4 regions of the Mesorhizobium sp. M0772 genome follow, and region 1 is predicted to be linked to each of the others. Evidence: predicted binding sites of a transcription regulator. Region 1 holds the regulator's gene; each other region holds the start of a gene.
What was found. The regulator LexA, encoded in region 1, represses DNA repair genes until DNA is damaged. The targets are predictions, from matches to a motif close to TGTTCNNNNTGTGTTCNG.
Positions count from the first base shown of each region.

Region 2: the regulator LexA is predicted to act here: its motif matches at 2,519-2,536, upstream of ssb (single-stranded DNA-binding protein).
Region 3: the regulator LexA is predicted to act here: its motif matches at 2,008-2,025, upstream of dnaE (DNA polymerase III subunit alpha).
Region 4: the regulator LexA is predicted to act here: its motif matches at 1,468-1,485, upstream of parE (DNA topoisomerase IV subunit B).

Region 1 covers NZ_JAMYPB010000019.1:16,069-20,674, reverse strand. Annotated here, with positions in the region: gene kynU (kynureninase) at 1-696, opposite strand, end outside; gene NKI06_RS14995 (GntR family transcriptional regulator) at 865-1,629, shown strand; gene lexA (transcriptional repressor LexA) at 1,835-2,617, shown strand; gene NKI06_RS14985 (ComEC/Rec2 family competence protein) at 2,611-4,606, opposite strand, start outside.
Region 2 covers NZ_JAMYPB010000002.1:13,110-17,715, forward strand. Annotated here, with positions in the region: gene NKI06_RS01490 (VOC family protein) at 1-211, shown strand, start outside; gene NKI06_RS01495 (MarC family protein) at 318-947, shown strand; gene NKI06_RS01500 (OsmC family protein) at 1,000-1,425, opposite strand; gene NKI06_RS01505 (DUF2306 domain-containing protein) at 1,449-1,847, opposite strand; gene ssb (single-stranded DNA-binding protein) at 1,885-2,418, opposite strand; gene NKI06_RS01515 (hypothetical protein) at 2,629-3,030, opposite strand; gene NKI06_RS01520 (ArsR/SmtB family transcription factor) at 3,163-3,477, shown strand; gene NKI06_RS01525 (SRPBCC family protein) at 3,474-3,941, shown strand; gene NKI06_RS01530 (ATP-dependent Clp protease proteolytic subunit) at 3,971-4,579, shown strand.
Region 3 covers NZ_JAMYPB010000003.1:79,219-83,824, forward strand. Annotated here, with positions in the region: gene dnaE (DNA polymerase III subunit alpha) at 1-1,881, opposite strand, end outside; gene NKI06_RS03025 (acetyl-CoA carboxylase biotin carboxylase subunit) at 2,142-4,154, opposite strand; gene NKI06_RS03030 (S-(hydroxymethyl)glutathione dehydrogenase/class III alcohol dehydrogenase) at 4,391-4,606, shown strand, end outside.
Region 4 covers NZ_JAMYPB010000003.1:101,598-106,203, reverse strand. Annotated here, with positions in the region: gene parE (DNA topoisomerase IV subunit B) at 1-1,397, opposite strand, end outside; gene cpaB (Flp pilus assembly protein CpaB) at 1,655-2,560, shown strand; gene NKI06_RS03120 (type II and III secretion system protein family protein) at 2,639-4,039, shown strand; gene NKI06_RS03115 (hypothetical protein) at 4,044-4,310, shown strand; gene NKI06_RS03110 (CpaE/TadZ family protein) at 4,355-4,606, shown strand, end outside.

The DNA.
Region 1 (4,606 bases):
CGGGCCGCCATTGAGGTATTTGTAGGTGCAGCCGACGGCGAAATCGGCATTGGCACGGTCAAGTTCGACCGGCAAGGCGCCGGCCGTGTGGCAGAGATCCCAGATGATCAGCGCGCCGGCGTCATGTGCCTTGCGCGTCAGCGCCGCCATGTCGCGCAACTGGCCGGATTTGTAGTTGACGTGGTTGACCAGGATGACGGCAACGCTGTCGTCGATCAGCTCCTCGACTGCGGCCGCGTCGACGCCCTCCAGCCGCAGCCGCGTTCCCGGCCGGGTCGAGGCGACGCCTTCGGCCATGTAGAGGTCGGTCGGGAAACTGTCGCCCTCGGCAACGATGACCGACCGATCCGGCCGCATGCCGAGCGCTGCGTGCAGCAGCTTGTAGATGTTGATCGAGGTTGTGTCGCAGACCACCGTCTGCCCATCAGCCGCGCCGATCAGTCGCCCGAGCTGATCTCCGAGTTCCACCGGCATGTTGAACCAGCCGGCGGTGTTCCAGGCGCGAATGAGGTCGTGCGCCCATTCCTGCGTGGCGGCCTGCTGCAGTTCGCTGAAGACGACCGCTGACGCGGCGCCCAGGGAATTGCCGTCGAGATAAATCACGCCTTGCGGCAAGACAAAGCGTTCACGCATGGAGCGCAGCGGATCGGCGGCATCCATTGCTTCGATTGTAGCGAGATCGGGTGTCGTGCTCATGATCCGGCGCCCCTCCATGGACAAACGCGCGCGGCGGAGCCTGCCGCCCAAACATGCCGGCGATCTTGAGTGGTCGCCCTTGAACTGTCAAACATTATATATAATTCACCCATTGAAAGGCTTTGATATATAATGATCCGCCCGAGCGTTTATGTCTGATGGATCACGATGCTGGATGACGAGCAGACCTCGAAGACGGAAGTGGCCTATCGCCTGCTCAGGCGCGATATTCTTGCGACCCGGCTGGCGCCTGCCGCGCCGTTGAAGCTGAGCACGCTGCGCAACACCTACGGCATCGGCTGGACGCCGTTGCGCGAGGCGCTGTCGCGGCTGGAGGCGGAACGGCTTGTGACCGCCATCAGCAACCGCGGGTTTGCGGTCGCTCCCGTCTCTCGGGCGGAGCTCGAGGATTTGGCGCGTGCGCGGCTGGTGGTCGAACTGCCCCTGCTGGTGGAATCGATCGAGAAGGGCGACCGTGAGTGGGAAGACGCGGTCGTTGCCGCCCACTATCGTCTCTCACGGTGCGGGTCTGTTCTCGACGATCCATCGGATGATGCGGTCGACGCGTGGTACGAAAAACACGATGCCTTCCATGCGGCGCTGCTCAGTGCCGCGACATCCAGCTGGCTGCTGCGCTTCAATGCAACGATTTCCGACCAATTGCATCGCCATCACCGCTTTCTGGGTCTGGCCCCGACGCTGCGCGCCGCCGCCGGCCGCACGGACGGACACCGGAAGGCCGTGGCGGCCCTGCGCGACGCCGTGGCGATCGAACACCATACCGCCCTGATGGAAGCGGCCCTCGATCGCGACGTCGACCGTGCGAAAACTCTGATGACCGCTCACATCGGCTACACGCTGCGGGTCTATGCCCAGAGAGAACCCCGCGCGGATGCTGCGCAGCCCCGTCCGAAAAGGAAGCGGCGATCGTAGCCGACGACGCAGGGCACTTGGTCTTCGTTTCACCCCGTTGCTGGCAACTGGGCGCAGGCGGCGCTCGCAGCGCCGAACGTTACGCTGAACAAAACGTCAACACATTCATTAAACTTTAAAAGGTTGCGGAACACAACTGGAACAGATAGTGTTTGTTCTGGGTTTGTTTTTTCTGATTCTGGTTTCAGAACCCTTGGGGGCCGCGATGCTGACGCGCAAACAACATGAGCTTCTGATGTTCATCCATGAACGCCTGAAGGAGAGCGGAATCCCGCCGTCCTTCGACGAGATGAAGGAAGCGCTCGACCTCGCCTCCAAGTCCGGCATCCACCGCCTGATCACGGCGCTTGAGGAGCGCGGTTTCATTCGCCGGCTGCCGAACCGGGCGCGCGCGCTGGAAGTGCTGCGGCTGCCCGACTCGATCGCACCAGGCCTCAATGCGGCGAGGAAGTTTTCGCCGAGCGTCATTCAGGGCAGTCTTGGTCAAACCGGCCAAGGGCAAGGCGGCCAAGGACAAGGCGCGTTGGGCCAAGGCGGTCTCGGCCGCCAGATCAAGCCGGGCTCGCCGTCGCGTTCGATGTCGGCCGGCAATGACGATGCCGTTTCCGCGATTTCAATCCCGGTTATGGGACGCATCGCCGCCGGCGTGCCGATCGACGCCATCCAGCATCAGACCCATTCGATCTCGGTGCCGCCCGATATGATCATGGGCGGCGAACACTACGCGCTCGAGGTCAAGGGCGATTCGATGATCGAGGCCGGCATTTTCGATGGCGACACGGTCATCATCCGCAATGCCGACACAGCCAGCCCCGGCGAGATCGTGGTGGCGTTGGTCGACGATGAGGAAGCGACCCTGAAACGCTTCCGCCGCAAGGGCGCCTCGATCGCCCTGGAAGCCGCCAACCCGGCCTACGAGACCCGCATTTTTGGACCGGACAGGGTGAAGGTGCAGGGCAAGCTTGTCGGATTGATCCGGCGCTACTGAGCCGGCTTGGGTTTGTACTTTTCACGCTGGTTGTAAGGCGGCAGGCCGCGCGCTTCGCGGGAGAAGCGGCGTTGCTCGTGCCAGGGGCGATACGGCTTGTCGACGGCGAAGCGGATGGTTGGCGCTGCAGCTGCCGATTGCGGATCGAAGAAGACGGCGGCGCTGCCGTCGCGGGCCAGCTGTTTCTTCGTCACGACCAGCACCAGCGGGTCGCGGCACGGATTGTAGGCGGTGGCGTCATCGATGACGATCAGGCTCGCGAAGGCACAGGCCGGCCGCGCCGTCTTGCGGTCTTTCGCAAGCGCTACAATGGCTCCGGAAGGGTGCCGGGCGATACAGAGATCGCCGGTGCAATAGAAGGGCGAGCCGGGCGGCAGATCGAGCGGATCGAGATCGAACCGCGTATCTGTTGACTCGAAAATCTCAGGTGGGATAATGGTTTCGGCCCGCAGCGCCCGTTTCCAATTGTCCGTGGTGAATTCGTTGGAGCGTTCGCGGTTGAGGGCGAGTTCGCCGCCACCGATCGGCATGGCCACCAGATGCGCATCCTCGGATATGAGCACGTCGGGCGTAAGCACCTGCGGCACCGTCAACAGGCCGGCCAGCGCGAAAGGCACGGCCGCCAACCTGAGCCAGGTGGTGGCCATGGTGGCGATGACGAGGGCGACCGTCACCAGCAGCACCGAGCGGATGGAGATCAGCCCGACGGCGTCGACCGGCGAGCGCTCGGAAATCCAGGCCGATATAGCGATCATCGCCATCAGACCCTTGCCCATCACATAGAGGAACGGCCCGTCGGCGCCGAACGGCATCGCCAGTGCGCTGAGCACGGCAAAAGGCATGACGATCAACGAAACAATCGGCATCACGGCCAGATTGGCGATCAGGCTGAGCGGCGACACACGCTGAAAATGCCAGATGGCGAACAGCAAGGTTGCACTGCCGGCAATGATCGAGGTCATGGCGAGGCCGCCCATGGCCAGCGCGAATTTTCGCGACAGGAAGCCGACGAAGGAGCGCTTTGCCGGCGGCGTTCTCACCTTGTCGGCGCGGTAATCGGCCCAGCCGGCATAGGCGCCGACAAGGGCGGCGGTGGCGGCAAACGACATCTGGAAGCTGGGACCGACCACCTCGTGCGGCGACACCAGGATGACGGCAATGGCGGAGATCGCCAGATTGCGCATGGTGAGTGCGGCGCGATCAAACAGCACGGCGACAAGCATGACCGCCAGCATGATGAAGCTGCGCTCGGCGGCAACCACGACGCCTGAAATGACGAGATAGGCGGCGATGGAGACGAGTGCTGCCACTGCTGCATATTTCTTGACTGGGCGGCGCGAAGAGAAATCGGGAAACAGCGCAAAGGCGCCACGCAGCAACGCCATGATGGTGCCGGCAACCAGCGCCATGTGCAGGCCGGAGATGGAGATGATGTGGTAGATGCCGGTGCGCCGCATCGCTTCGTTGACCTCGTCCGGGATGCCGGCGCGCACCCCGACAATCAACGCCGCGGCAATCTCGCCTTCGGCGCCGCCGATTTTGCCCCTGATATGGTCGGCAATGTTTTCGCGCGCGTTCTCGATTGCCGAGGAGAGCCGCGCGGTCAGCGGCGGCGGTCCCTGCGTAGCAATGGTTTTCGGATTGCCGAGAAAGAAGCCGCTGCCGCCGATACCGGTGAAATAGCTGTCGAAGGAGAAATCGTAGCTCTCCGGCCGCACCGGACCGGTCGGCGGCAACAGCCTGGCATAGCCGGTGATCAGGGAGCCGGCGGTCATATCGGCGGGAACGGTCCGCGCCGAGAGCCTGACCCGCTCCGGGGCGTAGCGCAGCTCGGGGTAAGCGGTCGAAACCACATCGAGCGTCAGCCTGATGCGGCCGCTTTCCATCTGTTCGAGACTGACGACGCGGCCGGTCAGCCGTGTCTGGATCTCGGAGCCGAGCATCTGCGTTCCGGCGCGCCAGGTCTCGACTTTGGCGGCGACGACGCCG
Region 2 (4,606 bases), on a different contig from region 1:
GCCATCGGACGAGAAGTCCGGTCTGCATTTCTGCTTTGCCGCGCCGACGAGGCAGAGTGTCGTCGCCTTCCATGCCGCCGCCTTGCGTGCAGGCGGCAGCGACAATGGCGCGCCGGGCCTGCGCGCCGACTATGGCGAGGACTATTACGCTGCCTTCATCGTCGATCCCGACGGCTATCGCCTGGAGGCCTATTGCAACGCTGCCGCCTAACATAGCCGGCGTCTCCGGTATCGGCATCTCAGACGGTTCCCACCGGCCAGGCTTTGCTCTACCACTATCGTGGCGCAGGGGTCCGGCCCGGCGGGAGGGGTCAGCGATGCCGAGTTTCGACAGCCTGTTCAACGCCTTCGTCACCATTCTGGTGACCATCGACCCGCCAGGTCTCGCGCCGCTCTTCCTCGCGGTGACACGCGGCATGAACCGCGAGGAACGTCAGCAGGTTTCGGTGCGCGCCTCGATCATCGGCTTCCTGGTGATGGCGCTGTTTGCGGTGGCCGGGGCGTCCATCCTGTCGGTGTTCGGCATCACGTTGCCGGCTTTCCGCGTCGCCGGCGGGTTTTTGCTGTTCTTCATCGCGTTCGAAATGGTGTTTGAGCGCCGCCAGGACCGCAAGGAGAAGATCGGCGACGTCGCCATCACCAAGGACATGATCCACAACATCGCGGCCTTCCCGCTGGCGATCCCGCTGATCGCCGGCCCCGGTGCGATTTCGGCGACTGTGCTACTGTCGGGCTCTTTTCAGGGTTTTGCAGCACAAGCGGCGCTGGTCGGCATCATCTTCGTCTGCCTTGCCATCACCTATCTGGTGTTCGTGCTGTCGGAGCGCATCGACCGCATCCTCGGCCAGACCGGCCGCTCGATCCTCACCCGCCTGCTCGGCGTCATCCTGGCCGCGCTTGCGGTTCAGTTCGTCGCGGATGGGATCAAGGCGCTGATGGCGGGGTGAACGGCAGCCCCTGCTCCCTGCTCCCTGCTCCCTGCTCCCTGCTCCCTGCTCCCTACTCCACCGCCGTATCGACGACCTCGAAATCGTGGGTGATGACAGCCGTCTTGGCCAGCATGGCCGAGGCCGAGCAGTATTTCTCGATCGACAGGTTGATGGCGCGCTGGACCTTGTCGCGCGACAGCGCGTGGCCCGTGACGATGAAATGCATGTGGATGCGGGTGAAGACTTTGGGGTCGGTTTCGGCCCGGTCGGCGTCGAGTTCTACAACACAGTCCTCGATCGCCTCGCGGCCTTTTTCGAGGATGTGGACGACATCATAGGCCGAGCAGCCGCCGGTGCCGATCAGCACCAGCTCCATCGGGCTCGGACCTGGCGTCTTGCCTTCCGGCCCGGGGGCGGTCCCCAGCACCAGTTTGTGGCCGCTGCCGGACTCGCCGACGAAGGTGCGCTCCTCGACCCATTTAATCCGTGCTTTCACGGCAATCTTCGTTTCAGAAAGCGTCACTGGCCGAAGACGACCGTGTGCATGATCCGCCCCGGCAGCAGCGTGAACACGCCGGCGCCGATCAGGGCGAAAACATACAGCGATATCATGACCCTGCGATGTTTCGCGACCCGATGCATATGCGCGTGCCAGACCGCCAGCGGCACGGCGATCAACACTAAAATCGACAAGAGATGGATCGGGCTGAACGGACCGACGAGGCGTATCTGCTGGATCCAGAAACTGGAGATGGCGACGACCAGCATCAGCGCCGCCCAGGTATAGCCGACGACACGATGACGCGTCGTGCCTTTCGGCAGCGCCAGTTGCGTAGCGCCAATGGCCAGCGCGGCAAGGGCCGCGAAGGCGTGCCATGGAATGGGAGGGCGCGCCGATAGAAGCGGTCCGAGCGACATCGCGCCCTCTCCTCAGATATCGCTGACTACCGTCAGCTCAGAACGGGATTTCGTCGTCCAGTTCGCGCGACGAGCCGCCGCCACCGCCGCCCTTGGAACCGCCGCCACCGCTATTGCCGCCGCGGTTGAAGCTCTCATTGGGGCCAGACTGGCCGAAATCCGAGCCACGGCTCGCGCCGCCGCCGCCGGCATAGTTGCCGACCTGACCGCCGCCCTCGCCGCGAGAATCGAGCATCTGCAGCTCGCCGCGGAATTTCTGCAGCACGACTTCGGTCGTGTACTTGTCGGCGCCGGTCTGGTCTTGCCATTTGCGTGTCTGCAGCTGGCCTTCGACGTAAACCTTCATGCCCTTCTTCAGGTACTGCTCGGCGACCTTGGCGATCTGGTCATTGAAAATGACCACGTTGTGCCATTCGGTCTTTTCCTTGCGCTCGCCGGAGTTCTTGTCGCGCCAGCTTTCCGACGTGGCGATGCGGATGTTGACGACCGGATCACCGGAATTCAGGCGGCGGATTTCAGGGTCCGCGCCGAGGTTACCGACCAGAATGACCTTGTTGACGCTACCCGCCATGACACTTCTCCGTGCTCATCCGAAACAAATTTCAAGTCGTTCACCTTACAGGCCGCGCACAATCCTGGCTTGCCGCGGCTGGCTTTTCCCACAAGGTTTTTGTTCCCTTTTCGTTCCTATACTGTTAACCACGGATTGTCAAGGAATGGCAGCAATCGCCGACGCGGGCGCGTGGATTTAGCTGACACGCAGGGGCGAGAAGCGGTGTCGTCAGCGCCGTTTTTTAGCTGGCCGCAACGGACCGAAAAAGCCGCTCCACTCCATGCCCATGCCATGGGCGCGCTGTGCGATCACGGTTGGCGCCGACATCAGCCCGACTGCAGGTTCAGATTTCAGAGCCGGGTCATTCAGCAATTTCCCGATCGCGCGCCCGTGCCACCACACCTGAGCGACGAGCGCCGCTACCACCGCGATCAGGCCCCAGGTCCCCAATCCTTCGCCGAAGATGTAAATCCCGTGTGGCGGCGATAGCGCCGTACCCAGCTTGGCCAACAAGATCACGGCCACGAAACCGATGACGGCGATCGCTCCTATACCGAGTACGAGGCGGCGATAGAGCCTCAGAGCCTCGTTGAGGTTCTCGGCGGACGAAAGATCGACGTTGGAATTCATAAATACTACTCCTGCCTCGCGATGATCGGCCCATCTTGTTCCCCACGGCTTAGAGGCCCGGCAGGATCCAATCAATACGGGCATTCAAAACACCCCTTGCCAAATCGATAAGTATCGACTTATGCTTTTGCCATGATCGAAGCAGAGATTTTTCGCGCCCTGGCCGACCCGACGCGACGCGCCGTCTACGAGCGGCTGACCGCCGGCGAGATGAGCGTGTCGGAGTTGCGCACTGGCATGAGCGTGTCGCAGCCGGCGGTGTCGCAGCACCTTGCCGTGCTGCGCGGCGCAGGCCTGGTCAGCGAAAGACGCGCCGGCCGCAACGCCTACTATCGCGCCGATCCGCAAGGGCTCGAGCCGCTGCTCGGCTGGATCGAACGCTACCGCGCATTCTGGCCGGAGCGCATCGAAAGACTGAAGGCCGTTTTGAAGGACATGGACCAATGACCGACGAAAAGCAGACGCAGACCGCCAAAGATGCCCTCGCCTTCGAATGCGATCTGCCGGACGCACCGGAAAAAGTGTGGCGGGCACTGACCGTGCCGGACCTCTTGGCGGAATGGATGATGCCGAACGACATCAAGCCGGAAACCGGCAGCCGCTTTGCCTTTGCCGGGCCTGAGAAGCCGATCGAGTGCGAAGTGCTCGATGCCGAACCGGGGCGCCTGCTGCGCTATTCCTGGCGCGAGCGTTCCGGCGACGCCGACCGCGAGGAGCTGGAGAGCATCGTCACCTTCACACTCGCCCGCACCGTTTCCGGCGGCACGCATCTGCGCATCGTCCATGACGGGTTTGTCCTGACGCCTGCGGTTGCGATGGCCGGCGCCGGCTGCCTGCTCTCGCTGCACGCATATAAGCCCAAGCCGCCAGTCGCAGCCAACGCGCCGCGCCTGTTGCTGCGCGCTGCCTGACCCGGAAAAATCAAAACGGAGACAATGAGATGAGCGGCTTTGCCAATCTGGTGCCGATGGTGATCGAGCAATCGAGCCGCGGCGAACGTGCCTTCGACATTTTCTCGCGGCTGCTGCGCGAGCGCATCATCTTCGTCAATGGCGAGATCAATGACGGCATGTCGGCGCTGGTCTGCGCCCAGCTTCTGTCGCTGGAATCGGACAATCCCGACAAGGAGATCTCGCTCTACATCAACTCTCCGGGCGGCGTGGTTACCAGCGGCTTCGCCATCTACGACACGATGCAATATGTCAGCTGCCCGGTGTCGACCGTGTGCATGGGCTTTGCCGCGTCGATGGCCTCCTTCCTGCTGATGGCGGGAACGCCGGGGCGGCGCATCGCGCTGCCCAATGCCAGCATCGTGCTGCATCAGCCTTTGGGCGGCTTCCAGGGCCAGGCCTCCGACATCCAGCGTCACGCCGAAGGCATTTTGCGCACCAAGCGGCACATGGCCGACCTCTACGCTCACCATTGCGGCCGCACCCACGAAGAGGTCGAACGCACGCTCGACCGCGATTTCTTCATGACCGCGAAGGAGGCCATGGACTGGGGCCTCGTCGACCACGTCTTCGACACCCGCAAGCAGGCAGCGGCCTGATCGGCGGATTGAATGCAGGCCGGTGTT
Region 3 (4,606 bases), on a different contig from region 1:
ATCGTCGAGCGGGATCGTCGCCAGGTCGATCTCGATGCCGCGCCGGCGGATCAGCTTCACCGCCGTCTCCAGCACCGTCAGCGTCTTCAGGCCGAGGAAGTCGAATTTTACGAGCCCGGCCTGCTCGACATATTTCATGTTGAACTGGGTGACCGGCATGTCGGAGCGCGGATCGCGGTACATCGGCACCAGTTCCGACAAGGGCCGGTCGCCGATGACGATGCCGGCGGCGTGCGTCGAAGCGTGGCGGTAGAGCCCTTCCAGCTTTTGCGCCATATCGAGCAGCGTCTGCACGATCGGCTCCTTCTCGGCCTCCTCGGCAAAGCGCGGCTCGTTGGCGATGGCATCCGCCAGCTTGACCGGATTGGCCGGGTTCTGCGGCACCATTTTGGAGAGCTTGTCGACTTGGCCGTAAGGCATTTGCAGCACGCGGCCGACGTCGCGCAGCACCGCGCGCGCCTGCAGCGTACCGAAGGTGATGATTTGTCCCACCTGGTCGCGGCCATATTTCTGCTGGACGTAGCGGATGACCTCTTCGCGCCGATCCTGGCAGAAGTCGATGTCGAAGTCGGGCATCGACACGCGGTCCGGATTGAGGAAGCGCTCGAACAGCAGCGAGAAGCGCAGCGGATCGATATCGGTGATGGTGGTGGAGTAAGCGACCAGCGATCCGGCGCCCGAACCACGGCCCGGCCCGACCGGAATGCCTTGCGCCTTCGCCCATTTGATGAAGTCGGCCACGATCAGGAAGTAACCGGGAAATTTCATCTTCTCGATGATGGAGAGCTCGAAATCGAGCCGCTCGCGGTATTGTTCGACCGTGTAGCCGGCGGTGGGTCCATGCGCCGCCAGCCGGGCGTCGAGACCTTCATGGGCCTGCCGGCGCAGTTCATCGGCCTCCGCTTTCAGCGCCACCTCATTGTCGGCGACATCGCCGCCGGTAAAGCGTGGCAGGATCGGATTGCGGGTCTTGGGATAATAGGAACAGCGCAGCGCGATCTCGACGGTGTTGTCGACCGCTTCCGGCAGGTCGGCGAACAGCCGCGCCATATCCGCCTGGCTGCGCAGGAAATTGTCCGAAGTCAGCCGGCGACGGTTGTCGGCGGCAACCACCGAACCCTCGGCAATGGCGATCAGAGCATCATGCGCGTCATAGTCGTCGCGGGCGGCGAAGAACGCCTCATTCGTGGCGACCAGCGGCAGATCATGGATATAGGCAAGGTCGACCGATGATTTCTCGATAGCGCGGTCATAACCGGAAACACGGTCCAGCTCGACATAGAGCCGGTCGCCGAACAGCGCCTTGAGTGCCAGAAGCCGCGTCTCGGCAAGATCTCGGCGATCCTCCTTCAGCGCCCGGCCGATCGGGCCGCGCGGCCCGCCGCTGAGGCAGATCAGGCCATCGCTATGGCCTTCCAGCATTGCTGACGTCAGATGCACGGGCTCGCCCGGCGGCGTCTCCAGATAGACCTGGCTGACCAGCCTGACGAGGTTGCTGTAGCCGGCCTCGGTGGCGGCGAGCAGCACCACGGCGTGCATCTCCGGACCATGGCGGCGGCGGTCGCGCTGCGCGTCGCTGGTCTCGCCGGAAAAGGCGAGATCGATCTGGCAACCGATAATCGGCTGGATGCCTTCCTTCACCGCCTTCTGGGCAAATTCCAGCGCGCCGAACAGATTGTTTGTGTCGGTGACTGCGATTGCCGGGCACTCGTCCTTGACTGCATGACCGACAACGGCGGCGACCTGCAAGGCGCCCTCGAGCAGCGAATACGCCGAATGCACGCGCAGATGGATGAACGGCCGCGCCGGCGCCTCCGGGCGCGCAGCAGCGAGCGCTGCTTCGCGCCTCAGGGGATCGCGTGGAAGTTTGTCATCCGCCATGATGTTTCAAATTGCTCGAAGGGCTTTGAGTCGATGGAGATGTATTGTCCCGGACCGGGCGATGCCAGTCCAGCACAAATGACCACCGACCACAGGCTTCCGTACCCAGCCGCACGGCTCAGAGATTGTTCGAAATTCGCTCTGGCGAGTCATATGATGGTGGTTCCGAGAACCGGAGCGCAGCGGCCATTGGTCCGTGAGCACGGGAAGCGCAGAAACCACCTTCAGATGGCCGCCGGAGTAGAATTTCCAAACAATCTCTAGGCGAACTCCATGATCACCGCATCGACAGCCAGGCTGTCACCCGGCTTGGCGTTGAGCTTCGACACGACAAGATCGCGGTCGGCGCGCAGCACGTTTTCCATCTTCATCGCCTCGACCACGGCCAGCGTCTCGCCGGCCTTGACCTCCTGCCCCTCGGCAACCGCGATCGACACGACCAGGCCCGGCATCGGGCAAAGCAGCATCTTGGACGTGTCCGGCGCCACCTTCTCCGGCATCAGCCTTTCCAGCTCCGCCGTTCGCGGCAGCATGGCGCGCGCCGTCACCGACATGCCCTTCCAGGCGATGCGCAGGCCGTTCGGCAGCGGCCTGATCTGCGCCGTGACCTTGCGGGCACCGACAGTGCCGCGCCAGATGAGGTCGCCCGGCCGCCAGTCGGACGCCACGGTCAGCGCTTTGCCGCCATCGACCGACAGATCGATTTCCATCGGAATGGAGATCATGCCCTCGATGATCGAAGCCTGGAGATAGTCGTCGCCGAGCTTCACCACCCAATCGCGCTTGAGTGCGCCCGAATGCGGCGCCAGCCGCCCGCCCAGCCGGTCAAGCCGATCGCGGCGCAGAAGCTCGACCGCGGTGGCGATCGCCGCCAGCACTGCCTTTTCAGCGCCATTGGGCACGATCGGCGCGAAGCCGTCAGGATATTCCTCGGCGATGAAGCCCGTCGATATCCGCCCCTCGCGCCAGCGCGGATGCTGCATCAGCGCCGCCAGGAACGGGATGTTGTGCTCGATGCCGTCGACGACGAAACTGTCCAGCGCTTCCGACATGGCATCGATGGCCTCGATACGCGTGGGCGCCCAGGTGCAGAGTTTTGCCACCATCGGATCATAGAACATCGAAATCTCGGAGCCTTCGGTGACGCCGGTGTCGTTGCGGATGAAGACATCGCCGAACTTGCCCTCCTCCGGCGGCCGGTAGCGCGTCAACCGGCCGATCGAGGGCAGGAAATTGCGATAGGGATCCTCGGCATAGAGCCGGCTTTCCACCGCCCAGCCGTTCAGCTTGACGTCGCTCTGCTCGATCGCCAGCTTCTCGCCGGCGGCGACACGGATCATCTGCTCGACCAGGTCGATGCCGGTAACAAGCTCCGTCACCGGATGCTCGACCTGCAATCGTGTATTCATTTCAAGGAAATAGAAGTTCTTTTCAGCATCGACGATGAACTCGACGGTGCCGGCGCTCTGGTAGTCGACCGCCTTGGCCAGCGCCACGGCCTGCTCGCCCATGGCCTTGCGCGTCCTGGCATCGAGGAATGGCGACGGCGCCTCTTCCGCAACCTTCTGGTTCCGGCGCTGGATCGAGCATTCGCGCTCGCCGAGATAGAGGGCGGTGCCATGCGCGTCGGCCAGCACCTGGATTTCGATATGACGCGGATCGACGACGAACTTTTCGATGAAGACTCGGTCGTCGCCGAACGAGCTTTTCGCCTCCGAGCGCGCCCGGTCGAAGCCGTCGCGCACTTCCGACTGGCTCCAGGCAATGCGCATGCCTTTACCGCCGCCGCCGGCCGAGGCCTTGATCATCACGGGATAACCGATCTCGCCGGCGATCTTTTCGGCATGGTCGGCATTTTCGATGACACCAAGCCAGCCGGGAACCGTCGACACCTCAGCGGCCTTGGCGAACTTCTTCGATTCGATCTTGTCGCCCATCGCCTTGATAGCCTTGGGTTTCGGACCGATGAAGACAATGCCCTCAGCCTCAAGCGCTTCGCAGAAGGCGGCCCGCTCCGACAGAAAACCGTAGCCGGGATGCACGGCCTGCGCGCCCGTCTCCTTGCAGGCAGCGATGATCTTTTCAGGCAGAAGATAGCTTTGCGCGGCAGGCGATGGCCCGATATGCACGGCTTCGTCGGCCATTTCGACGTGCACGGCGTCGCGATCGGCGTCGGAATAGACCGCTACGGTGGCAATCCCCATCCTGCGCGCCGTCTTGATGACGCGGCAAGCAATCTCGCCGCGATTGGCGATCAGGATTTTCGTGAACATCGAAGGCGTTTCCTCGGTCTTTCGTCCTTCTTATGGGCTTCGGCAGCCGGGCTCAAGCACCGCCGGCAGCGCACCATCAAGACACTCCCTGCCCGCCAGGGCCGTGCCGAGGGGCGAAGGTTGGGCTCGCCGACGACTGGGCCAAGATTTGCGCCATATTTGGTCGCCAAATCGGGTTGAAACAGTATAAAAACCCTGAAAGCCTGAAGACCAATCGCCTTGGGAGGAATTGCCTAATGAAAACCCGCGCCGCTGTCGCTGTCGCCGCCGGAAAGCCGTTGGAAATCATGGAGGTCGACCTCGACGGACCGCGCGAAGGCGAGGTGCTGGTCGAGATCAAGGCGACCGGCATCTGCCACACCGACGAGTTCACCCTGTCGGGCGCCGATCCCGAAGGCCTGTTTCCGGCAATCCTCGGCCATGAAGGCGCTGGCGTTGTCGTCGATGTCGGC
Region 4 (4,606 bases), on a different contig from region 1:
AGTTCGGCGCCCGCGGCGGCGTTCTGCGTGCAGTCGGCGAGCTTGCCGGGAAGGCGCAGCTTGCGCACCGCGCTCTTGCGCGACACATCCTTTTCCTGGCGCCGGCGCACCCGCTCGTCGGCGCGCGCAATCACCCATTCCAGCAGCTTGGAGGCTTCCTGCGGATTGTCGGCCAGCCAGTGGTCGAAGGGATCGCGGATGGCGGTCTCGACAATGCGAATGGCTTCGATCGTTGCCAGCCTGTCCTTGGTCTGGCCGACGAATTCCGGCTCGCGGATGAAAACCGACAGCATGCCGGCCGCCGAGATCATAACGTCTTCGGAGGTGACGATCGAGGCGCGCTTGTTGCCGACCAAGTCGGCATAGGCCCGAAGCCCGCGCGTCAGCACATTGCGAAAGCCGGCCTCATGCGTGCCGCCTTCGCCGGTCGGGATGGTGTTGCAGTAGGAGTTGACGAAGCCGTCACCGCCGAACCAGGTCACCGCCCATTCCAGCGAGCCGTGGCCGCCCTGTTTTTCGCTCTTGCCGGCGAAGATCTCGCGGGTCACCTGGAAGTCGTCGCCAAGCGATGCCTTGAGATAGTCCTTCAAGCCGCCGGGGAAATGGAACTCCGCCTTGGCGGGCGTCTGGTCCTTTTCCTTGATCAGCGATGGGTCGCAGCTCCAGCGGATCTCGACGCCGCCGAACAGATAGGCTTTCGAGCGGGTCATGCGATAGAGCCGCGCCGGCTCGAAGGCGGCGCCCTTGCCGAAAATCTGCTCGTCGGGATGGAAGCGGATTTTGGTGCCGCGCCGGTTGTGCACTTCGCCGAGCTGCTCCAGCCCGCTCACCGGAACGCCGCGCGAGAACCTTTGGCGGTAAAGCTGGCGACCGCGCGCGACTTCGACTTCGAGATGGTCCGACAGCGCATTGACGACCGAGACGCCGACACCGTGCAGACCGCCGGAGGTCTCATAGACCTTGCTATCGAACTTGCCGCCCGAATGCAGCGTCGTCATGATGACTTCGAGCGCCGGCTTCTTGAATTTCGGATGCGGATCGACCGGGATGCCGCGGCCATTGTCGGTAACGGTCAGAAACCCGTCGGCCGACAGCTCAACATCGATGAAGGTGGCATGGCCGGCGACCGCCTCGTCCATCGAATTGTCGATGACCTCGGCAAACAGATGGTGCATCGCCTTGTCGTCGGTGCCGCCAATATACATGCCGGGACGGCGCCGCACCGGCTCCAGCCCCTCCAGCACCTCGATGTCGGCGGCGCTATAGCCCTCGCTGCCGTCCTTGGTCGCGGCAGGACGCTTCGTGGCCTGCACCAGCGGGTCGGCCGGGCGCGAAGGTGTCCGAGCCGGTTGGGGCTGCTTTTCCAGATTGCCGAAAAGATCGTTGTTGTCGTCCATGCCTGCCATAGAATCCGGTGCCGCGAATCACCCGTCGATACTGCCACGCTTTTCGGCGCCAAGCGACGGAAGTTCCTGTTACGTTCGGGGATTAAACCCTTCTTATCCTAAAACCTTTCGATAACCAAGCCGGCGGAAATAGGTCCAGCGAGAGGGGCCGCGATTCCTGAATCTTTAACAAAGCGGCCTAGCGTCGCCTCAACAAAACAAAAGACCACGAATGTCAGGGGTTGGTTGTGAGGGGCAAGGCCATAACGATGATTGGCATCGCTGCCGTCTTCGGCGCGATTTCAATCTTTGCCGCGGATTTCTGGGTGAAAAGCCAGGCCAAGGCCGATGCCGAAGAGAAAACGGCGTCGATCCCGGCGCCCGCCGTCCCCAAGATCGTCTTCAAGACCATCGTGGTGGCCAACGCGCCGTTGCGTTACGGCATGGAGCTTGACCGGGCGCAGCTCAGCGAAATCCCATGGTCCGAGGATTCGGTGCCGCAGGGCGCGTTCACCACAGTCAATGCATTGCTCGCCGAAGGCAGCCGCGTGGTATTGTCGCCGATCGAGATCAACGAGCCGGTGCTGATCAGCAAATTGTCGGGGCCGAACGGCCGCGCGACGCTATCCAACATGATGACGCCCGGCATGCGGGCGGTGACAATCCGCACCGACGAGATCGCCGGTGTCGGCGGCTTCGTCATGCCGGGCGACCGGGTCGACGTGGTGCTGACACGCGATGCGGGCGAAATCCAGGAAGTGGCCAAGAACGCGCAGGGCGCTGCCGGATCGACCGTTACCTCCGAGATCGTCGTCTCCGACGCCAAGGTGCTGACCGTGGGGCAGGGCGCCGACGAGCGCCAGACCACACCGCAGATCGCCAATTCCGTCACCATCGAGGTGACGACCGAAGGCGCGCAGAAAGTGGCGCTTGCCCGCACCGTCGGCACCTTGTCGCTGTCGCTCCGCTCGGCCGCAGACGGAGGGGCCTCCAAGGACGGCGTCACCACCATCTCGTCCTTCGGCGGATCGGTCGCCTCCGGCGTCCAGGCCGCTGCCGGCGCGCTGTTCACTGCCGCGACCAAGGAGCCTGAGAAGCCGAAATTCAAGACGATCATCGTGACGCGCGGCACGCAGGTCGAAGAATACCAGGTTCCTGCGCGGGACCAGCAATAACTGCCGGTGGGGACCGGGCGAGGGACGGGACAGATGTCGGGACTTCATGCATTTCGAACTACGAAAGGGCTGCGCCCAATGCGGGCGCTTGCGGTGGGGGCTTGCCTGGCCGCGGCCGCAATGCTCGGCCTCAGTGCGCCAGCCAAGGCCGACAACGATATCGTCCATGTCTCGTCGACAACGAATGCGTCGATCAAGGTAGCCAAGGGCAAGCCGAAGACGGTCATGACCAATGCCGCCTTCTACCAGATCGTCATCGGCGATCCGGAGATCGCCAACGTCAATCCGCTGACCGACAAATCCTTCTATGTGCTGGGCAACAATCTCGGCACCACCGGCATCGCGCTGTTCGACGAGAACAAGCAGTTGGTCGGCACCGTCGACATCGAGGTGACGCTGGACACCGACCAGCTGGCCAGCACCATTCGCGCCAGCGTGCCGGACGCCAAGATCAAGGTCGGCTCGGCCAATGGCCGCGTCGTGCTGTCGGGCGAGGCCGATGACGCGGTCGCCGCCGAGAAGGCAAGCAAGATCGCCAGCCGCTTCTCCGGCAATGAAGAAGTGATCAATTCGGTCAACATCTCGTCCTCGCAGCAGGTTCAGCTCAACGTCCGCTTCGTCGAGATCAATCGCCAGGCCGGACAGGATCTCGGCGCCAAATACAGCGCCAATTTCGCTTACGGCATTGGCGGGCGCGACGTCACCCTCGATCCTGGCACGGTGCCGGGAGCCGGCAATGGCGAGATCATCGGCCGGCTGCTGTCCAACGGCCTGTCGATCGACGTCGCCATCAAGGCGCTGGAGGAACGTGGTCTCGCCAGGCGGCTGGCCGAGCCGAACCTGATCGCCCGCTCGGGCCAGACGGCAAGCTTCCTCGCCGGCGGCGAGTTCCCGATCCCGGTCTCCGAGGACAATGGCAAGATTTCCGTCAGCTACAAGAAATACGGCGTCAGCCTCGACTTCACGCCGACGGTTCTCAAGGACGGGCTGGTGAGCCTCGACATCGCGCCGGAAGTGTCCTCGATCGACGCTTCGGCCTCCTACAATATCGGCAATATCTCGGTCCCGGGCTTTATCGTGCGCCGCGCCAAAACATCCGTCGACCTGAAGAATGGCCAGAGCTTCATGATCGCCGGCCTGCTGCAGTCACAGAACGACATTACCACATCGCGTCTTCCCGGCCTCGGCAAGCTGCCGGTGCTCGGCTCGCTGTTCTCCTCCAAATCCTATCAGCGGCGCGAGACCGATCTGGTGATCATCGTCACCCCCTATCTGGTCAAGCCGGTCGATCCGTCGAAGAAGCTGCTCGAGCCGACCGACGGCACGCAGCCGGCCAGCAATGTCGACTATTTCCTCAACAACACCGAGGAAGTGAAATCGTCCGAAGCCAATCGTGCAGTGGCAATGGCCAGCGGCAGTACGGCACAGCCGGCCGCGGTCACCACCGTCGGGCATTTCCTCGACCTGCCGAAGGATTGAAGCCATGCGCGTGGAATCATGCATCGCCCTGCTGATCGCCGGCCTCGCCGGCGGCTGCACCAGCGACGACTATGTCCGCTCCGAGGGACCGACGATTGCCGCCGGCAACGCACAGGCCGCCAATACGGCCATGCAGATGGTCGATCCCTGGAAATACGGCGTCCAGAACACCAGGCTGCTGGTGCCGGCGCAGCGCAGTGAGGCGGCAGTCAACGCCGCCGACCAGGCTGCTGCTGCCAAGGCCGTGCAACCGACAGCGACAACCGATTGATTTGCCCGGTGATTTGACCGGGAATGACCTGACAGGCTGACAAAATGGCAAGCGGCATCAAGACCAAGAAGATCCTGCTGGTGTCCAGCGACCGGACCTTTGCGCAGGATACGCGCACCGCGTTCGCGGCCTCGGAGGTGATCCAGCTTTCGACCGTCGAGAAGAACATTACCGAACTGCGCGGCGAGGTCCAGGAAGCCGATTTCGGCGCGCTCATCGTCGACATGGATGCGGCAAAGCTGGAAGAGATCGAGTCGCTGCAGCGCATCATGCGCCGGCTTGAAGGCCGCGTTCCG